3 regions of the Blastochloris tepida genome follow, and region 3 is predicted to be linked to each of the others. Evidence: riboswitches for the same ligand, from Rfam matches in the RefSeq annotation. Region 3 holds a riboswitch; each other region holds the start of a gene.

Region 1 (6,778 bases), 420 kb from region 3:
GCCGCCGCCGCCAAGCTGATCAAGAGCGGACAATGAAAACCAGCGCTGCCACTTTGCCGGTCGAGCTGCTGTCGCCCGACGAGGCGGCGGCCGAGCTGAAGCGGCTTGCCCGCGAGATCGCCGAGCACGACCGCCTCTACTATCAGGAGGACGCGCCGACCGTCTCCGACGCCGACTATGACGCGCTGCGCGCCCGCAACGAGGCGATCGAGGCGCGCTTCCCTGAGCTCGTTCGCGACGACAGCCCCTCGCGAAAGGTCGGCGCGGCGCCGGCCGCCAAGTTCGCCAAGGTGCGGCACGCGGTGCCGATGCTGTCGCTGCAGAATGCGATGAGCGAAGGCGAAGCGGTGGAGTTCGTCGCCCGCATGCGGCGCTTCCTCGGCCTCGCCGACGACGCGGCGCTGGCGATCACCGCCGAGCCCAAGATCGACGGTCTGTCGTGCTCGCTGCGCTATGTCGGCGGCCGGCTGGAGGTGGCGGCGACCCGCGGCGACGGCTTCGAGGGCGAGGACGTCACCGCCAATGTCCGCACCATCTCCGACGTGCCGGAGCGGCTTTCCGGCGACGTGCCGGAGGTGTTCGAGGTGCGCGGCGAGGTGTACCTGTCACACGCCGATTTCGCCGCCATCAACGCCCGGCAGGCGGCGGAGGGAAAGCCCGCCTTCGCCAATCCCCGCAACGCCGCGGCCGGCTCGCTGCGTCAGCTTGACCCGGCGGTGACGGCGTCAAGGCCGCTGAAATTCTTCGCCTATGGCTGGGGCGAGGTGGCGGGCGATTTGCCGGCCGACACCCAGTTCGGCATGGTGGCGGCGCTGAAGCGCATTGGCTTCGTCACCAACGATCTCACCGTCCTGTGCCACTCGACCGAGGAGCTGCTGGCGCACTACCGGCTGATCGAAAGCCGGCGCGCCTCGCTCGGCTATGACATCGACGGCGTGGTCTACAAGCTCGACCGGCTCGATTTGCAGGAGCGGCTGGGCTTCGTGTCGCGCTCGCCGCGCTGGGCCATCGCCCACAAATTCTCGGCCGAGAAGGCGAAGACGGTGGTGCGCGACATCGAGATTCAGGTCGGCCGCACCGGCGCGCATACCCCGGTGGCGAAGCTGGAGCCGGTGACGGTCGGCGGCGTGGTGGTGCAGAACGCCACGCTGCACAATGCCGACGAGATCGCCCGGCTCGGCGTCCGCATCGGCGACACGGTGGAGATCCAGCGCGCCGGCGACGTGATCCCGCAGGTGCTGCGGGTGATCGAGGATGCGCCGCGGGGGGCGGAGCCATACCAGTTCCCCGAGGTCTGCCAGTGCGAGCTGAAGACGCCGCTCGTGCGCGAGGAGCTGGCCTCCGGCGAGAAGAGCGCGGTGCGGCGCTGCTCCGGCGAGTTCGCCTGCCCGTATCAGCGCGTCGAGCATCTGCGGCACTTCGTGTCGCGCCGGGCCTTCGACATCGAGGGGCTGGGCGAGAAGCAGGTCGCCTTCTTCTTCGAGGATGCGGATCTGCCGGTGAAGGAGCCGGCCGACATCTTCACGCTGGCGCGGCGCGACGCCGAGAATTTCAAGAAGCTCAAGGACAAGGAAGGCTTCGGCGTCGTCTCGGCGCGGAACCTGTTCAATGCCATCGAGGCGCGGCGCACCATCGCGCTCGACCGCTTCCTCTATGCGCTCGGCATCCGCCATGTCGGCGAGACCACGGCCCGCCAGCTTGCCCGTGCCTATGGCTCGTGGGCGGACTTCGAGGCGGCGGCGCGCCGCATTGCCGCCGGTGACGAGGCCGCGCGCGCCGAGATGGATGCCATCGACCAGATCGGCGAGGCGGTGGTGGACGCGGTCGCCACCTATTTCGGCGAGGCGCACAATCGCGCGCTGGTCGATCGGCTGGTGGCCGAGGTCACCATCGTCGATGCCGAGGCGCCGCGCATCGAGAGCCCGGTCGCCGGCAAGACGGTGGTGTTCACCGGCACGCTGGAGAAAATGACGCGCGACGAGGCCAAGGCGACGGCCGAGCGGCTGGGCGCCAAGGTGGCGGGCTCGGTGTCGTCGAAGACCCACTATGTCGTCGCCGGCCCCGGCGCCGGATCCAAGCTAGAGAAGGCGCGCAGCCTCGGCGTCAGCGTGCTGAGCGAGGACGAGTGGTTCAAGCTGATCGGCGGGGAGCGGTAGCGCGCCTGATACGGGTTCCGGGTGATCGCTTCGGAGCGGCTCAGCCGGAAACCGGATCAGGTCTGCGGCAGATCAGCGGAACACGACCGTCTTGGTGCCGTTGGGCAGCACGCGGTGCTGGGTATGCCAGCGCACCGCGCGCGACAGCACGCGCGTTTCGATGTCGCGGCCGATGGTGATCAGTTCGTCCACCGTCAGCGTGTGGTCGACGCGCTCGACGTCCTGCTCGATGATCGGACCCTCATCGAGATCCTTGGTGACGTAGTGGGCGGTGGCGCCGATCAGCTTCACGCCGCGGGCGTGGGCCTGATGGTAGGGCATGGCGCCCTTGAAGCTCGGCAGGAACGAGTGGTGGATGTTGATCGCCCGCCACGCCAGCGCCTCGCACAGCCGGGGCGACAGGATCTGCATGTATCGGGCGAGCACCACGAGGTCGATCTTCAGGTCATCGACCAGCTTGATGATCTTCTCTTCCTGCAGGGCGCGCGTCTCGTTGGTGACCGGCAGGTGATAGAACGGGATGCGGTGCCAGCCGCTCATCTGCTCCAGGTCGCGGTGGTTGGAGACGATGGCCGGAATCTCGATGCCCAGGCTGCCGCTCAGATAGAGATAGAGCATGTTGTTGAGGCAGTGGCCCTGCTTCGAGACCATGAGCAGCACGCGATCCCGGCGCGCCTCGTCGTGGAACCACCACCGCATCTGGAACTTGTTGCCGATCGGCGTGAATTTCGGCGTCAGGTCCGCAAACGACATGCCCGGCGGCAGCAGGAAGGCCGTGCGCATGAAGAACTGGCCGGTCTCGGTGTCGCCGAAATGCTGGGACGAGGTGATGAAGCACTCGTGATGGGCGAGGAAGCCTGAGACCTCCGCCACCACGCCGATGCGGTCGGGACAGGAGATCGTCAGCGTGTACTGGGTCTGGGCAGGCCCGGAGCCGGTGGCCTGCACGATCTGGTTCTGCGGAAGCTGAAGCTGCATGGTCGCGTGTCCGGAACTCGAAGCCGCCAGAGCGGGGGCGGGATCGATGCAACGGAACCCTCGGGAGTGTGGGCTTCGCCGCGTCGAACAGGTGATGTCGAGCGTCTTGTCGGTGGGCAGCAGAGAACGCGAGAGCGCAAACCCCGGACACAAATCCCCGTGGCGCAAGTCTCGGCACTGCGATTCTCGGCACTGCGATGCCCACGGCGCACGCAGTTAGCATTGTCTGCGGGCGCTGACATCGGGTGTTTGCGCGTAGGGGCGGAATATAGGTTTCAAGATACCTATATTCCGCCCCTGCGGAGGTATTATATTGAATTAGTCTGAATTCAGAGGGCGCGCTGCGACAATCGGGCGCGCTGCCCGCGCCGCAGGCCGGCTCAAACGCCGGCCGCCGTGGCCGGCGCAGCCGGGCGCGGTCCGAAGCCGGACGGACGCGGTCCGAAGCCGGGACGGCCGCGGGCATCGCGCAGCGGCTTCTTCGGCGCCGGCAGGAGACCCTCGCGCTGGGCCTGCTTGCGGGCGGCCTTGCGCATGCGGCGGACGGCCTCGGCCTTCTCGCGGGTCTTGCGCTCCGATGGCTTCTCGTAGGACCGCCGCTGCTTCATTTCGCGGAAGATGCCTTCGCGCTGCATCTTTTTCTTGAGAACCTTCAGCGCCTGGTCAACATTGTTGTCACGTACGAGAACCTGCAAGACGATGATCCAATCTTGGTTGGAGTGGGTGAGGTGACGGCCCGGCATGCACCGGCCGCACAGGATGAAGCGCCCTCTTAGCACGCCAGACGGCCCGCGCCGCAACAATTCGTCGTGGGACGAGAATTCGTCGTGGGGCGGGGAAATGCGGCCGATGGCGGCATCCGGCGCTTGTGGCGGGCGCGGGAGGCGCCTATATGACCGCATCGACGTTGGCCGGACGATCGGGCCGTTACGCCCTTGCGACTGCCGGGCGCGGGTTCTCAAGTCTTTCCAAACATCGACGAACCAGACCGCGGGAGGCGTCGCATCCCGCATCGATGTGCTTCCAGCAGCCGGGGGAGGAATCCATGATCACGGGCACCGTGAAATTCTATAACGATCAAAAGGGCTATGGCTTCATCCGGCCGGACAATGGCGGCAAGGACGTGTTCGTCCACGCCACCGCGCTGGAGCGCGCCGGCATGCGCGGCCTCGCCGAGGGCCAGAAGGTCGCCTTCGACACCGCCGAGGACCGCCGCAGCGGCAAGGTCGCGGTCAACAACATCCAGCCGGCGTAATGCGGTGTCCGGGAGAGCCCCCAGGGCTCCCGGACACAAGCTCGCCGAAAGATCCTTGATCAGAATGGGATTTTTCGGCGGTCGGACTGCGGTTCTACGGCCCTGAGGCCGGAAACCGCAGCAGACGACCGGTGTTCCCATTCGAACGGCCGCGTCCGGCACCCGGGCGCGGCCGTTTCGCGTGTGAAGGCCCCGATTGACGGCGCAGTTGGGGCCGGGTTAGCTGCCGCCATCGTTCCAGTATCCCGGAACACGGTGAAACTCCGTGGCGGACCCGCCGCTGTAATCGGGGACGCCGCCTTCGAGGGCGAGAGCCAGGCCACTGATGGGGACCACCCCGTTGGGAAGGCTTGAGGGCGGCGGTTGATCCGAGAGCCAGAAGACCTGCTGGAACAATCTGACCGGGCGAAATCCGATGGCAAAGGGTTTCGGCAGAACCGTGCGCTTGCGTGCGGTGCTGTCGGACGCCCGGTCCGTCATCAGGAGCCCGAGGAATGGACCAGACCACCACCCCCATCCGCCCCGCCGCCGAGGCGCCCGCGCCGCGCCCGGCCGTCATTGCCATCCGCAAGAGCTGCGATGCCGAGGGCACCGGCCTGTCGCACTTCGTGCTGATGGACAAAGAGGCGGCGAAATGAACGCGCCGTTGATGGCAACAGGGCGTCTTGCGGCGCCTGGAGCGGCCCCCTCGCGGGGCCGCTTCGTCAACAGCGGCAATGGCCCGGCGTTCCAGCCCTACGACATCGGCCATCCCACCCACATCGCGTTGATCGCGCCCGACACCGCGTTCTGGGCGCTGATCGCCAAGGACCGGCTGGCAGAGACGCTGGCCGGCGGCGCGCTCATCGACGGCTATCGCGAGCAGGCGGATGCCTTCGCGCGCGAGATGGCGGCGTTGCGGTTCGGGCTGAAGCCGTCGGCGGTCTATGTCAATGCCACCGAGCGCTGCAATCTCAACTGCACCTATTGCTACATCCCCGCCGAGATGCGCCGCGACGGCACCGACATGGACGCATCGACGCTGCTCGATGCGCTGGCGCGACTGGATGCCTATTTCCGCCGCCACATGCCGGAGGGGCGCAAGCCGCAGATCATCTTCCACGGCGCCGAGCCGATGATCGCCAAGGACGCGATCTTTGCCGGCATCGATGCCTTCCGGGACCGCTTCCGCTTCGGCGTGCAGACCAACGCCACGCTGCTCGACGACAAGGCGGTGGATTTCCTCACCAGCCGCGGCGTCGGCATCGGCCTGTCGCTGGATGCGCCGGTGCCCGAGATCGCCGACCGCACCCGCGCCAACTGGAACGGCGCCGGGGTCTACGCCAAGGTGGTGGAGGCGATCGCGCGGCTGAAGGGCTATCCGGCCTTCAACGTCATCTGCACCATGTCGACCGAGAACCTCGACCAGCTCGTGCCGATGGTCGAGTTCCTGCACGCCCGCGAGGTGCCGGCCTGCATGCTCAACGTCATCCGCTGCACGCTGCCGGGCGCGCGCACCGTGCGCGCCGACGACGCGCCGCTGGCGCATGCGTTCATCGCGGCGCTGGAGCGGAGCCACGCGCTCTACCGCGAAACGGGGCGCAAGCTGGTGGTGGCAAACTTCGCCAACATCCTGATCGGCATCCTGGCGCCGACGGCGCGGCGGCTGATGTGCGATATCTCGCCGTGCGGCGGCGGGCGGGCGTTCTTCGCGCTGGCGCCGAACGGCGACCTCTTCCCGTGCAGCGAGTTCATCGGCCTGCCCGCCTTCAAGGGCGGCAATCTGTTCGCCGACGACATCGATGAGGTGCTGGCGCGCCCGGCGTTCACAAAGGTCTCCGGCCGCAGGGTCGAGGACATCGCGCCGTGCCGCACCTGCGCCATCCGTCACTTCTGCGGCTCGCCGTGCCCGGCCGAGGCGCACGAGATGAATGGCGGCATGGAGAAGACCGGCGCCTATTGCGAGTTCTATGAGGAGCAGACGCGCACCGCCTTCCGGCTGATCGCCGAGGGCCGGCACGACGACTTCCTGTGGGACGGCTGGGACGCCGGCACCGAGACGGTGTTCGACGCCCGCGCGTTGGGGTGGTGAGGTACGCTCAACTTATCGAATCAAGGTTCTAATCGGTGGCCAAATGCCTGGAGACCTTCACGTTGCGCTTAGGCAATTAGGGAAGCTATTTCTGTTGAGGTTCCGTTCGGGGACTTGTTCGATTCCGCGCTTCGAAGCAGAATTCGACTCGCCTCTTAGCTGGGTGCGAGCCCTTTGGGGCAACACTCTATGCCGGGTGTAAACCAGGCTGAATCAGATTGAGTGAGTTTGGGCGCCGACTTCGGGTCCCGGAGCGGCGCCGGCTCACACTCGGCGCCGCTCCGGGACCCGAAGTCGGCCGCTTTGAGTAAGAGGCAA
Region 2 (6,778 bases), 680 kb from region 3:
CGATCCCGGCATCGCGGCGGTGGGGCCGCTGCTGCTCACCCCGAGCGGCCTCGTGCGGCACGCCGGCTGCGTGCTCGGCCCCGGCTTCGATGTCGCCGATGCCTTCGGCGGCCAGCTCGGCACCGATGCCGGCTATGGCGATCTGCTGAAGGTGGCGCACGAGGTGAGCGCCCTCTCCGCGTCCTGCCTGCTCACCCGGCGCGCCGCGTTCGAGGCCGTGGGCGGCCTGGATGAAAGCCGCTTTCCCCGCTTCTACCCCGCGATCGATTACTGCCTGAAGCTGCGCGCCCAAGGTGGCCCGATCGGCGGCCGCATCGTGCTGACGCCGCGGGCGCGGCTGATCGATCATCGCGACAGCGCGACGGCGCCGCTGCTCGCGGCGCAGCACGCGCGCGAACTGCGGGCGTTGCGGGCGCGCTGGGGCGAGGCGCTGATGGCCGATCCCTGCTACAGCCCGCTGCTCGGGCTCGACGGAACGCCGTTCTCGGCGCTGGCGTGGCCGCCGCGCAGCTTCGCCCCCCGCCTCAATTTTTCGCCGCCACCGGTCGCCGTCCCGCCGGGATGGTGATGTCCTCTATCCCTTCAGCTCGGCGGCGAGACGATCGAGCTCCGGCTGCAGCGCCGCCTGCCAATCGGGCGTGGCGACGCCGAACATGGTGCGCAGCCGGCCGAGATCGAGCCGCGAATTGGCCGGGCGGTGCGCCTTGGTCGGATAGTCGGCGGTGGTGATCGCCGTCACGGTCTCGACCTTGAGCGGCACGCCGCGCGCCCGCAGGCCGGCGACGATGGCCGCGGCAAAGCCGTGCCAGCTCGTCTCGCCGCTGGCGGCGAGGTGAACGAGGCCCGAAGCGGCGGCGAAGCGCCCGGCAATGTCGTCTTGCCCCGATGCCAGCACCGCTGCCAGCGCATCGGCGATCAATGCGGCCGAGGTCGGCGCGCCGATCTGGTCGGCGACGACGCGCAGCTCGCTGCGCTCGCGCGCCAGCCGCTCCATGGTGCGCAGGAAGTTGGCGCCGCTCGCCGCATAGACCCACGAGGTCCGCACCACCAGATGCGGCCCGCCGGCCGCCCGCACCGCCTCCTCGCCGGCAAGCTTGCTGGCGCCATAGACGCAGAGCGGCCCGGTGGCGTCGCCCTCGCGCCAAGGCTGCGTGCCGCGCCCGTCATAGACGTAGTCGGTGGAAAAATGGACGAGCGGCACGCCGCGCGCGGCCGCCCAGCGCGCCATCGCGTACGGCGCCTCGGCATTGACGCGGAAGGCAAGATCGCGCTCGTCCTCGGCACGGTCCACCGCCGTATAGGCCGCCGGATTGACGATGAGATCGGGCGCCAGCGCATCGAGCGCGGCCGCGATCGCCTGCGGCCGGGCGAGATCGAGCCGGGCGCGATCCGCCGCCACCACGGTGCCAAGGCGGCCGAGCACCGGCATCAGCGCCGCGCCGACCTGTCCGGAAATGCCGGTGAGCAGGATGCGCATCACACCTCGCCATAGACCGGCAGGCGGTCATGAAGCTCGGCCAGCGGCGCGGCGTCGGCATCGCGCGCCGACAGCTTCGGCGCCTCGATCCCCCAGTCGATGCCGAGCGCCGGATCGTTCCAGCGCACCACGAACTCGTCGGTGGGGCTGTAGAAATCGTCGCATTTGTAGAAGAAGTCGGCGCTCTCCGACAGCACGGCGAAGCCGTGGGCGAAGCCGCGCGGCACCCAGAACTGCCGGCGATTGTCCTCGCTCAGCTCCACCGCCACATGCCGGCCGAAGGTGGGGCTGCCGCGGCGGACATCGAGCGCCACGTCGAGCACCCGCCCCCGCAGCACCGTCACCAGCTTGCCCTGCGAATTCGGGTTCTGGATGTGCAGGCCGCGCAGCACGCCGTACGCCGAGCGGGACAGATTGTCCTGCACGAACGGCCGCAGGATGCCGGCCTCGGCGTAGCGCACCGCCTGATACGTCTCCATGAAGAAGCCGCGCGCATCGCCGAACACCTTCGGCTCGATGATCAATACGCCCGGAATGGACGTCTCGACGACCTGCATCTCTCAAGACCCTCGCCTTACCCCTGCCCCGCCTACCCAGGCCACCCGCGCCCTGCAAGCAGCATGGCCCGTCATGGTGGCATAATACCGACTGTCGTCGAGTATGACCCCGCCGTCGTCATGGCCGGGCAGGTTTCGACGGAGACCGACATATGTCGGTCTCCGTCATGGCCGGGCTTGTCCCGGCCATCCACGTCTTTGTTTCCAAAGACATTTTGGAGTCGTGGATGCCCGCAACAAGTGCGGGCATGACGAGTTATAGTCTGCGACCGTTGGCATAAGATTGAAGGCCGTCGGTGCCATTTGCATCAATGCCACGGCATTCGGCCGGCCAGCCGCGCGCCGCCGGGCGGTGCTTGACTTTTCGATAACCAACCTGTGAATTGCCGGCGTGCAGGTGGGCCGGACGACGTCCGGTCCAGGGAACACGGTGAGGAGGAGGCGTGCGCGTCTCGTCCGAATCCGAGGCTGCCCCCGCAACTGTGAGCGGAGAGCCCATCGCCGAACGCCACTGGGGAGACAACCCTGGGAAGGCGGCGACGGGCGAAGACCCGCGAGCCAGGAGACCGACCTGTGCAAGTCACCTTCCGGCGTGCGGGGCGCGCGACCGGAGCGGTCTCTCCGCACGGTGACAGTGGAACTGTCGCGGAGGCCGGCCATGCGCCACTCGTCAAGCCTTGCTGAACGCCAGCGCCGGGTGCGAGCCCGGGCCGCCGCGACTCCTGTCGTTTCTTTGACACCCGGAGACGCGTCATGGCGGCCCTTGTCCGCTCGGCCCTCAAGAGCCTTCTTTTCTCGACCTCACTGATCCCGCTTTCGGCACTGCCTGCACTTGCCCAGTCGGCAGCCGATCCGGCGCCCGCCGCGCAATCCGACCAGTCGCTGCCCGAGGTCGTCATCACCGCCAACCAGGTGCCGGTCGAGGAGTCCAAGGTCGGCTCGGCGGTCACCGTGATCACCGGCGACGAGCTGCGCGCCAACGGCGTCAACACCGTGCCGGACGCGCTGCGCGAGGCGGCGGGCCTCGCCGTCAACACCTCCGGCGGCGCCGGCGCCCTGACCCAGGTGCGCATGCGCGGCTTGAAGCCCAATCAGCTGCTGGTCCAGATCGACGGCGTCCAGGTGAACGAGGTCGAGAATGGCGGCTTCGATTTCGCCGGCTTCCTGGTCGACGACATCGAGCGCATCGAGGTTCTGCGCGGCCCGCAGTCCGGCCTCTACGGCTCCAACGCCCAGGCCGGCGTGATCTCGGTCATCACCAAGAGCGGCCGCGGCCTCGCCAAGCCGCAGCTCGACGGCCGCATCGAGGGTGGCACCCGCAATTCCGGCGGCGGCACGCTGTCGGTCCGCGGCGCCACCGGCCCGGTCTATGGCGCATTCTCGGTTTCGAGCGAATCCACGCGCGGCTTCAACTTCTCGCGCTTCGGCTCGGAAACCGACGGCAGCCGCTCGACAGTGGTCAACGGCAAGGCCGGCATCGATTTCAACGAGTATTTCAATGTCGAGGGCGGCATCCGCTGGACCGACCGCGGCACCAAGGCCGACGATGTGGACTTCTACACCAACGGCCTGCTGATGGACACCGCCGACACGCAGTCCTATGACAGCTTCATCGGCAATGCCGTTGCGACGATGAAGCTGTGGGACGGCCGCTTCATCCAGACGGTCGGCTTCAACACCTTCGAGAACAACCTCTATTACAATTCCCCGGCCTGGGGAAACTCGGCCTATTACGGCCAGCGCAACACCTTCGACACCAAGAGCGTGCTGAAGTTCGACACGCCCTGGCTCGGCGGCGCCAGCAACACATTGTCGTTCGGCGCCGACTATCAGCACGAGGAATTCCGCCAGTCGGCGCCGGCGGTCGGCGACCTCTATGCCCGCGCCCGCACCGGCGTGTTCGCCGAGCACATGATCGACCTGCCGGCCGGCCTGTCGCTGACCGGCGCCGTGCGCTACGATGATTTTGACGCCTTCCAGGACGCCACCACTTGGCGCTTCACCGCCTCGCAGAAGCTGGCGCACGGCACGCGCCTGCACGCCAGCGTCGGCACCGGCGTCACCCAGCCGACCTTCGTGCAGCAGTTCGGCTACTACTATTCCAACTTCGTGCCCAATCCGAGCCTGAACCCCGAAAGCTCGACCGGCTGGGATTTCGGCATCGAACAGACCCTGTTCGACGGCAGGCTGGCGGCCGACGTCACCTATTTCTCGATGAACCTCGAGGACGAGATCACCCTCGCCACGGTCGGCACCGCCCGCACGGTGGTCAACTCGCCGATCTCGACCAGCCGTCAGGGCGTCGAGGTGACGCTGCGCGCCGACCCGCTCTCCTGGCTCAGCATCGAGGGCAGCTACACCTATACCGACGCCGAAGCCTACGACACCACGCTGCTGACCACGCTCGGCGCGATCCGGGTTCCGCAGAACGCGGCCTCGCTGCGCGCGATCGTCAAGTTCGCCGAGGGCCGCGGCCGCGCCACGCTCGCCGTCGTCCAGAACAGCGGCATGACCGACAACTACACCTACTGGCCGGCGCCGACCTACAACACCGTCTACAATCGCGTGGCGCTCGACGCCTACACGGTCGTCAACGGGCTGATCTCCTACGACCTGACACCCAACACCACGATCTACCTGCGCGGCGACAACCTGTTCGACGAGACCTATGAGGAAGTGTTCTCCTATGTCGCGCCGGGCCGGGTGATCTATGCCGGCCTGAAGGCCAAATTCGGCCATTGATACGGTTCTCCGAATGATTGGCGCGGCCTTTTCTTCCCTCTCCCCTTGCGGGAGAGGGTGGCGAGACCGAGCGAAGCGAGGTCGAGCCGGGTGAGGGGTGAATGCGGACGCGGGCTTGAAGATTCACCCCTCACCCGCCGCGCGATCTCACGATCGCTCGGCACCCTCTCCCGCAAGGCTACGGCATTCACGGATCTGATTCTGTGTTGAGCTATCAATGGCTTAATGGACAGGCTGCGGATGTCTCATCGAGAACGCGGTGGATCGGCAGTTACCGGGGGCCGCAGGATTGAACTCGTCATGCCCGCGCTTGTCGCGGGCATCCACGTCTTGAAAACCTATTTGAAAACAAAGACGTGGATGGCCGGGACAAGCCCGGCCATGACGACGGCGGGCTTGTGCCAGACGCCGCAGGCGTAAGTCACGCCGAAAGAGATCGCGTTTCGGCTCGATCTCTCTTGGCCTAGGCGATTCAGATCCATGAATACCGTAGCCCGCAAGGGGAGAGGGAAAGAGCGCGGCTCCCGGCCTGCGGTTGTTCTGAAGGGATCAAACGGAAACCGTATGAACAGGCTCGGCCACGGAGCAGGTTCGGCCAGCGAGGCCGCGCCTGCTGCCGGTTGCCGGCGCGGCCCCGCCGTCAGCCGTTCCGGTCCGCGGCCGGCTGCTGTTGCCGGACCTGCCGGCCGCGGGTGAGGTCGGCCTCGAACTGCACGCAGTCGCCGCGGATCGAGCTCAGGCCGAGATAGGCGAGCCGACCGGCGTCATCGACGATGGTGATGCGCGACTCGGCGGTGGGAAAGCCGATGCCGACCTTCAGCAGCTTGGCGATGTGGTTGGACGCGGAATCGATGGAGAAGGTCTGGCGCGCCTGGGTGATGCGCTCGCCGAGCAGCGAATAGACCACGACGATCACCGTCTCGGTACGGAAGCGCTCGGGCGCCGCGGCGTAAAGCTCGCTCGCCACCCACAGGCGCGACACGGCGAACGGCAGCACGTCGCGGAACTGGATGTTCTCCAGCTTCACATAGGCCGGCGCCGGCCTGCCCTCGTCCGGCCGCAGCGGCGGCAGCTCCGCCTCCGCCGGCTCGGCGGTCAGCCGCGATGTAACCGTAAAGGCGAAGCGCATCAGCCCGTCGAGGTGCAGGTCCATCACCAGCCAACGCTTGTCGTTGGCCTTGTGGAGGACGAACGTCCCCTTGCCCTGCACCCGCCGCACCAGCCCCTCCTTCTCGAGGATTTCCATGGCCTGGCGGATGGTCACACGGGCGACGTCGAACTGCGCTTCGAACACCTCCAGCGGCGGCAGCCGGTCGCCATACCTCCACTCGCCGGCCTCGATGCGCCGGCGAAGGTCGGCAGCCACCTGGGCATAGCGCGGGAAGAAGCTGCGCCGGTAATTAGGTGCAGTCATCAATCAATTCGCACAATGAACTTCGGGGGTCGCTTGAGGGATGTATGCAACCGGCGCGGCAAATCAACGGACGATTGAAGGGGCCGCTCAAATATTTCGCGACAATGATGCTCGGCAATATCCGCACTTCAACCGTCCGGCGCAGCCCGGGCGACGCGAGACTGGCAAGAGACGCAACCTATCCAAAGTCAAGAATATGAGGTCCAAGATACGGCAACGGAGATGCTACAACTAACTTGGTGCAAGCGAACTCGCCGCCGCCAAGCCGGCCGCGGGTCGCGGGCCGATTGGCCTCCGGGCGAAAGCAAACGCCGCGGCGAAAGGCGGGCAGGCTGCCGGCGTCCCTTAGGTTGTAAATGTATTTCTCTACAATTTAGAGAAGCATTTCGCTCACGAACAGTTGCTCTGCTCAGGTATTGCGAATCATCTGGAGAATTGATTTTCAATTACAGGTAGACACGAGCAAAATATAAACCATTAATGCTGACGGGGCGTAAGCGTCCGCAGTTTTCCACACGAGTTGACTCGCCTGCCGCCTAGCGGATAACCCATCAATTGATATATGGATTGTCTCGAATAAAAATACAT
Region 3 (6,778 bases):
CTTTGGACAGATCGAGAAGGTCGGCGTGACGGTGAGATAGGGCAGCCGGAAATTCTCCAGCGCTCGCCGCACCAGCGTCTTGCACGCCGCCGCCGACGAGATGCGCTCGCCCATATAGAGGTGGAGCACGGTGCCGCCGGTGTATTTGCGCTGCAGCTCGTCCTGCCGCGCCATCGCCTCGAACGGATCGTCGGTGAAGCCGACCGGAAGCTGGCTGGAATTGGTGTAATAGGGCTGTTCGGGCGTGCCGGCCTGCAGGATGCCGGGGAACCGCTTTCTGTCCTCGCGCGCGAAGCGGTAGGTGGTGCCCTCGGCCGGCGTCGCCTCCAGATTATAGAGGTGGCCGGTCTCCTCCTGGAACGCGGTGATGCGCGCGCGCAGATGATCGAGCACCCGCACCGCAAACGCGTGGCCCCAGTCCGTGGTGATGTCCTCGGCGTTCGCGGTGAAGTTGCGGATCATCTCGTTGATGCCGTTGACGCCGATGGTGGCGAAGTGGTTGCGCAGCGTGCCGAGATAGCGCCTTGTGTAGGGAAACAGCCCGGCGTCGATGTGGCGCTGGATCACCTTGCGCTTGATCTCCAGGCTGGTGCGGGCAATCTCCGCCAACGCGTCGAGCCGCGCGAACAGCGCCACGTCGTCGCCGCGGCAGAGATGGCCGAGCCGCGCGCAGTTGAGCGTGACGACGCCGACCGAGCCGGTCTGCTCGGCCGAGCCGAACAGGCCGTTGCCGCGTTTCAGCAGTTCGCGGAGATCGAGCTGCAGGCGGCAGCACATCGAGCGCACCATGTGCGGCTTCAGCTCGGAATTGACGAAGTTCTGGAAGTACGGCAGCCCGTACTTCGCCGTCATCTCGAACAGGCGGTCGGTGTTCTCGCTGTCCCACGGAAAGTCCGGCGTGATGTTGTAGGTCGGAATCGGGAAGGTGAAGACGCGGCCCTTGGCGTCGCCCGCCGTCATCACCTCGATATAGGCCTGGTTGATGGCGTCCATCTCGGGCTGAAGGTCGCCATAGGTGAATGGCATCTCCTCGCCCGCGATCACCGGCACCTGGTCGCGCAGATCGGCCGGACAGGTCCAGTCGAAGGTGAGGTTGGTGAAGGGCGTCTGGGTGCCCCAGCGCGAGGGCACGTTGAGGTTATAGACCAGCTCCTGAATGCACTGGCGCACCTCGGCGTAGGGCAATTGGTCCTTGCGCACGAACGGCGCGAGATAGGTGTCGAACGAGGAGAACGCCTGCGCCCCAGCCCATTCGTTCTGCAGCGTGCCGAGGAAATTGACGATCTGGCCGACCGCGCTGGAGAGGTGCTTCGGCGGCGCCGCCTCCACCTTGCCCGGCACGCCGTTGAGGCCTTCGGTGAGCAGCGTGCGCAGCGACCAGCCGGCGCAGTAGCCGGCCAGCATGTCGAGGTCGTGGATGTGGATGTCACCCTCGCGGTGGGCGCGGCCGACCTCGGGCGGATAGACGTGCGACAGCCAATAATTCGCCACCACCTTGCCGGAGACGTTGAGGATCAGCCCGCCCAGCGAATAACCCTGGTTGGCATTGGCGCTGACCCGCCAATCGGCGCGGTCGAGATATTCGTTGATCGAGGTCTCGACATCGACCGCGGTCCTGGCGTCGCGCCGCAGCCGCGCACGCTGCTCGCGATAGACGATGTAGGCACGCGCAGTCGCGAAATGGTCGGCCGAGATCAGCACCTGCTCGACCACGTCCTGGATCTGCTCGATGTGCGGCGCCTGATCCTTGAAGCGATGCGCCAGCACCTTGATCGCCTGCGTGGCGAGGTGCGTGCTCTCCGGCCGGTCGAACTCGCCGGTGGCCTTGCCGGCGCGCTCGATGGCGATGCGGATCTTCTCGCCATCGAAGACGACGATCTGGCCCGAGCGCTTGACGACGGCGGACGGCGAAACGACGGGCACAGCGGGGGCCATGGCTTCCTCGGCAGCAGCATTGCGCGATGTCTCTGACGAGGACACGGAAGGCCGTGGCGGACGCGCGGGCTGGGCCGCGACGCCGACGCGCCCCTCCGGGACACCCCGCCCGAGGAGATTGAAGCGGATGCGAACCTCCGGCTCCTGGGGGTCGGTTTCGCATCGTGCTGCGGCAGGTCTCCTGGCTCGCGGGTCGCCGCGGTCGGCCGGTCTTCCCAACGCATCGCGTCAGTGACGAAAATGGCCGAACGCTCGCCGCTCACAGTTGCGGGGGCAGCGCCGGTCTCGCACCGGCTTCCCTCTTAGCCCCAGATGTTGCGCATCTGAGGAACCGTAGCGCTATATGCTGTAGGCGAGAGGCCTGAGTCGAGTCAAGCGCCCGGCTCAGGCCATGCACACTGTCAGCCGGCGGGAGCCAGCGCAGCCCCTGCCCGCTCCACCGGAACCGGGCGGTGATCGTCGTCCACCGCCACCATCACGAACTCGCCGTGGCCGCATCGCCGCCGCGCGCCCAAGCCCAGCGTCTCCGCCCACATCTCCACCGTGACGGTCATCGAGGTGCGACCGACGCCGACGACCCGCGACACCAGCTCGACGATTTCGCCCTTGTGGACATGCTGGGTGAAGTCGACGCGCTTGGCCGCCGCCAGCACCACGGCGCGCCGGCAATGGCGCGTCGCCACCACGAACGCCGCCTTGCCCATGGCGGCCAGCGCGTTGCCGCCATAGAGGCTGCCGTAATGGCTGGTGTGCTCGGGGAACACCAGTTCCACCGAGCGCAGCTCACCTTCCGGCCCCGGTGCCGAACCCGCGGCAAGCGGCGGCAACTGGCCACCCAGCGCGGCGAGGCCGTCGCCGACCGCGACCATGTTGAACACGCCGCCGCCGCAGCGCCGGCGCTCGCCGGTGAGCGGCGCCTCCGCCACCATCTCGACTTCGGCGGCGAGCGAACGGCGGCCGACTTTCACCACCCGCCCGGTCAGCTCGACGATGTCGCCGAGCCGGCCGGGAGCCTGAAAGTCGATGCCGTCGCACGACGCCGTGACGAAATCGACCGGGGCGTGGCGGGTGGCGGTGATGAACGCCACCTTGTCCATGTGCGCAAGCCCGATGCCGCCGAACAGCGTGCCGTGATGGTTGGTGTCGCCGGGAAACACGATGTCGATGAGCCGTGTCGCCCGCACGCCAGTCCCCTGCCCGTTCATATGCGCTCCTTCATCATCGAGAACCATTCATGCGCCAAGCCTGCGCGGGCCTCGCGCCGCGCCCCGCCGCTTCGATGCAGCGGTTCGATCGGAATGCGGATCTCCCGCTTGATCAGCCGGAAGCCGTATCATTGCTCGTTCGGCGACAGTCCCGCCCCATCTGTCGGCATCAGGGCATCAATGACGCTGTTCCTGCGCATGTCCCAATAGCCCGCGTCGATGAGTTGGCGGAAGCGGCTTCGCATGGCGGAAGCGGCATCGGGATTGGCGGTTTCGAGAAAGCCCCGCACCGCCTCATTGCCGAGCGTCGCGTCGAAATAGAGATCGAAGTGGTGGCTCTCGACCACGCCAGCGAGATGGGCGAACAGCGCCATCTGGTCGAGCGTCCAGGCGATCTCGGCGGCGCCGCGGAAGCCGTGGCGCATCTGGCCTTCGATCCATTGCGGATTGGCGGCACGCGCGCGTACCACCCGCGCAATCTCCTCCGGCAGGGTGCGCATGCGCGGCGTCTCGGCACGGCCGGAATCGGCGTGGTAGAGCGCGGGCGCCCCGCCGAGGGCGCGTGCTGCGGCGGCAAAACCGGCCTCGTGCGCGGCGTAGTCCGGCGCCATCAGGAGATCGGTTTCCGGCAGATCCTGCGTATGCACGAAGGCGTCGGCATCCGCCGTGCGGGCCTCCAGCGCGGCGCGGGCCGGCGCGCCATCGTCGCGGCCGCCATAGGCGAAGGCGCTGGCGGCGAGCCATGCTTCCGCCGCCGCGGCCACCGTGTCCGGCGTCAGCGCATCCACCGTCTCCGCCACGCCCACGCCATAGCCGCCCGGCGCCGGGCCGAACACCCGCGGGCCATGGCGTCCACGGAACGGATTGTCGCCAATCGGCTCGTCGCGCCGCGCCAGCGCCGCCACCGCCTGCTCGAACATCACCGGCAGATTGGCGAACACGTCGCGGAACAGGCCGGAGATGCGCAGCGTGACATCGATGCGCGGCCGGCCGAGCTCGGCCAGCGTCAGCACGTCGAAACCCGACACCCGGTCGGAGGTGGTGTCCCACACCGGCACCACGCCGATCAGCCGGAGCGCCATGGCGAACTCCTCCCCGGCGGTGCGCATGGTGGCCGAGCCCCACAGATCGACCACAATGCTGCGCGGATAGTCGCCATGGTCCTGCAGATGCCGCGTCAGCAGCGCATTGGCGAGGCGCTCGCCCTGCAGCGCGGCAGCCCGGCTCGGCACCGCGCGCGGATCGATGGTGAAGACGTTGCGGCCGGTCGGCAGCACGTCGCGGCGGCCGCGCCAGGGCGAGCCCGCCGGGCCCGGCGCTACCGCCCTGCCGTCCAGCGCCGTGAGCAGCCCGACGCGTTCGCCTTCGGCGCAGGCTGCAAGCGGCAAGCCGCTGAAGCTGTCGTCGTCCTCCGGTAGCGCCGGCTCGCGGCCGAACACGTGGAGGCCATCGGGAAACAGCGAATTCTTGACGTCGCACACGAAGGCGTCGAGCTTCACCACCGCCTCGCGCGGCGCCATATCGGGTTTCAGGCCGCTGTCGCGGTCGAGCCCGCTCTCCTGCGCCGCCGCGAGAATGTCGCCCGCCAGCCGCTCGCGCCGGCGCGGGTCCAGCCCATCGGCGTTGGAATATTCGTCGAGCAGCCGCTCGATGGTGCGCAGACCCGGCGGCAACGGCCCGCGCCGCTGCGGTGGCGTCATGTGGCCGATGGTCACCGCGCCGAGCCGCCGCTTGGCGGTGGCGGCTTCGCCGGGATCGTTGACGATGAAGGGATAGATCACCGGCGTTGCGCCGACCAGCACGTCGGGCCAGCAGCGCGCCGACAGCGCCACCGACTTGCCCGGCAGCCATTCCAGCGTGCCGTGGGCGCCGATATGGACCAGCGCGTCGATGCCGGTGATCTCTCGAAGCCACAGATAGAACGCGACAAATGAATGCCGCGGCGGCCGGTGCGGGTCATGATACTCGGCGGCGCGCTCAGTGCGCGCGCCGCGGTCGGGCTGCGCGGCGACGATGAGGTTGCCGCAGCGCGCGGCACGGAAGCGAAAGGCGCCGTCCTCGACGGTGGGGTCGTCTTCAGGCGGGCCCCATTGCGCAAAAAGTTCGGCGGTCAATGCCGGATCGATGACGTCCAGCGCGGTGCGATAGTCGGCGAGCGGCCAGCGCATCTCGGCAGCAAGCAGCCGGTCGATCAGCGCACCATGGTCGGGCGGCATCTCCTCGACACGATAGCCCGCATCCGCCAACAGCCGAAGGATCTCGATGGCGCTTTCCGGCGCGTCGAGCCCCACCGCATGGGCGATCTGATCGTCGCGGCCCGGATAGGCCGACAGCACCAGCGCCAGCCTGCGGTCTGCGGGTTGCGTGCGCCGCAGGCGGATGACGCTCTCTGCCCGCCCCACCACCGCCTTGATGCGCTCGCGCTCGGCGGCGTGCAGAACGCGCGCGAAGCCGAGATCGAGATCGACCGGCTGCGGCTCCTTGAACGAGACGACGCCCGCGAACACCCGGCCGTCGATCTCCGGCAGCACGACATGAATGGCGAGATCCGCTGGCGACAGACCGCGATCCGACTCCGCCCAGGCGGCGCGCACGGATCCCGCCAACGCCACCTGCAGCACCACGGCATCTGCCGCCTCGAACGGCGAGCCATCGGCGTCGCGCGCCGAGAACGCGGTGGCGTTGACGATGATGTCGGGCCGGATGCGGGCAAGCTCGCCGCGCAGCCAGCGGTCGGTCTCCGGAGCCTTCAGGCTGTCGACGAACACGCCAACCGGCACGACTCCGCGCGCGACGAACTCGGCCATCAGCAGCTCGATCGGCTCAAGGTCGGCAACCACCAGAAACGCGCGATAGAACACGATCAGCGCGCGCGGCGCCTCGCCGGCCTGCGGCGGCTCGACCGGGCACGTCTCGGGATCGCCCGGAAAATAGCCATGGCGCGGCAGCGCGGAGACGCCTTGCGGCGGCGCGACGTCGAGCCCCGCGGCGCGCGCCAACTCGGCCAGCGCAGCCTCGGCTGCCTTTGCCCCGCCGATGTCGCACAGCGCCTTGAGGCGGCGCAGCACCGCCACCGGCACGGTCGAGGCCTCGTCCAGGCGCGGATCGAAACAGCCGTCACCCGGCACGATCGCCAACTTGATGTTGCGGGCGTTCGCCACCGCCCGCACCTCCTCGATGCCATAGCGCCAATAATCGAGCCCGCCGAGCAGGCGGATCAGGATGGCGCGGGCGTGACGAAGCGTGTTCTCGACATAGAGATCGACCGAAAGCGGGTGCGTAAGCCGCGCGAGATTGGCGAGCCGCAGCGACGGCAGCGCGGAGCATCCGCCGGCCTGATCGAACCGGGCGGATGCTCCTTGTTTTTGTTCTTTCGCATTTTCTGTCGCAAAACCGGTATCCGCTTTTGCGGAAAATGCTCTTGCACGCCCGGCCTGCCAGCCGGCGGCGAACGCCCCGAGGTCACTGTCGGCGAACGACAGCACCACGAGGTCGGCCGGCGCCTGCCCGAGATCCTGGGCGACCGCCGCCTCCTCCAGCCCGTGCGTCTCGCGCAGCAGGATGTGCATCAGGCCCCCTGCAGAACCCTCGCCACCGCGGCGCGGTCGAAGCCCTTCTCGCCGATCACCACGAGGCGC

The links. A riboswitch is a leader RNA that binds a small molecule or an ion and turns the genes downstream of it on or off. The one in region 3 is predicted to bind cobalamin.
Region 1: it holds a riboswitch for cobalamin, as region 3 does, so the genes downstream of both, cbpA (modified peptide precursor CbpA) here and BLTE_RS03495 (ribonucleoside triphosphate reductase) in region 3, are expected to answer to the same signal.
Region 2: it holds a riboswitch for cobalamin, as region 3 does, so the genes downstream of both, BLTE_RS06825 (TonB-dependent receptor plug domain-containing protein) here and BLTE_RS03495 (ribonucleoside triphosphate reductase) in region 3, are expected to answer to the same signal.

What each region holds. Positions count from the first base shown of each region.
Region 1 covers NZ_AP018907.1:353,694-360,471, forward strand. Annotated here, with positions in the region: gene recN (DNA repair protein RecN) at 1-36, shown strand, start outside; gene ligA (NAD-dependent DNA ligase LigA) at 33-2,156, shown strand; gene purU (formyltetrahydrofolate deformylase) at 2,229-3,134, opposite strand; gene rpsU (30S ribosomal protein S21) at 3,515-3,829, opposite strand; gene BLTE_RS01535 (cold-shock protein) at 4,180-4,389, shown strand; cobalamin riboswitch at 4,611-4,795, shown strand; gene cbpA (modified peptide precursor CbpA) at 4,884-5,027, shown strand; gene cbpB (peptide-modifying radical SAM enzyme CbpB) at 5,024-6,460, shown strand.
Region 2 covers NZ_AP018907.1:1,460,163-1,466,940, reverse strand. Annotated here, with positions in the region: gene BLTE_RS18665 (glycosyltransferase) at 1-568, shown strand, start outside; gene rfbD (dTDP-4-dehydrorhamnose reductase) at 575-1,477, opposite strand; gene rfbC (dTDP-4-dehydrorhamnose 3,5-epimerase) at 1,477-2,034, opposite strand; cobalamin riboswitch at 2,413-2,623, shown strand; gene BLTE_RS06825 (TonB-dependent receptor plug domain-containing protein) at 2,788-4,776, shown strand; gene BLTE_RS06820 (GntR family transcriptional regulator) at 5,417-6,190, opposite strand.
Region 3 covers NZ_AP018907.1:776,129-782,906, reverse strand. Annotated here, with positions in the region: gene BLTE_RS03495 (ribonucleoside triphosphate reductase) at 1-1,935, opposite strand, end outside; cobalamin riboswitch at 2,090-2,286, opposite strand; gene BLTE_RS03490 (acyl-CoA thioesterase) at 2,337-3,140, opposite strand; gene cobN (cobaltochelatase subunit CobN) at 3,269-6,709, opposite strand; gene cobW (cobalamin biosynthesis protein CobW) at 6,709-6,778, opposite strand, start outside.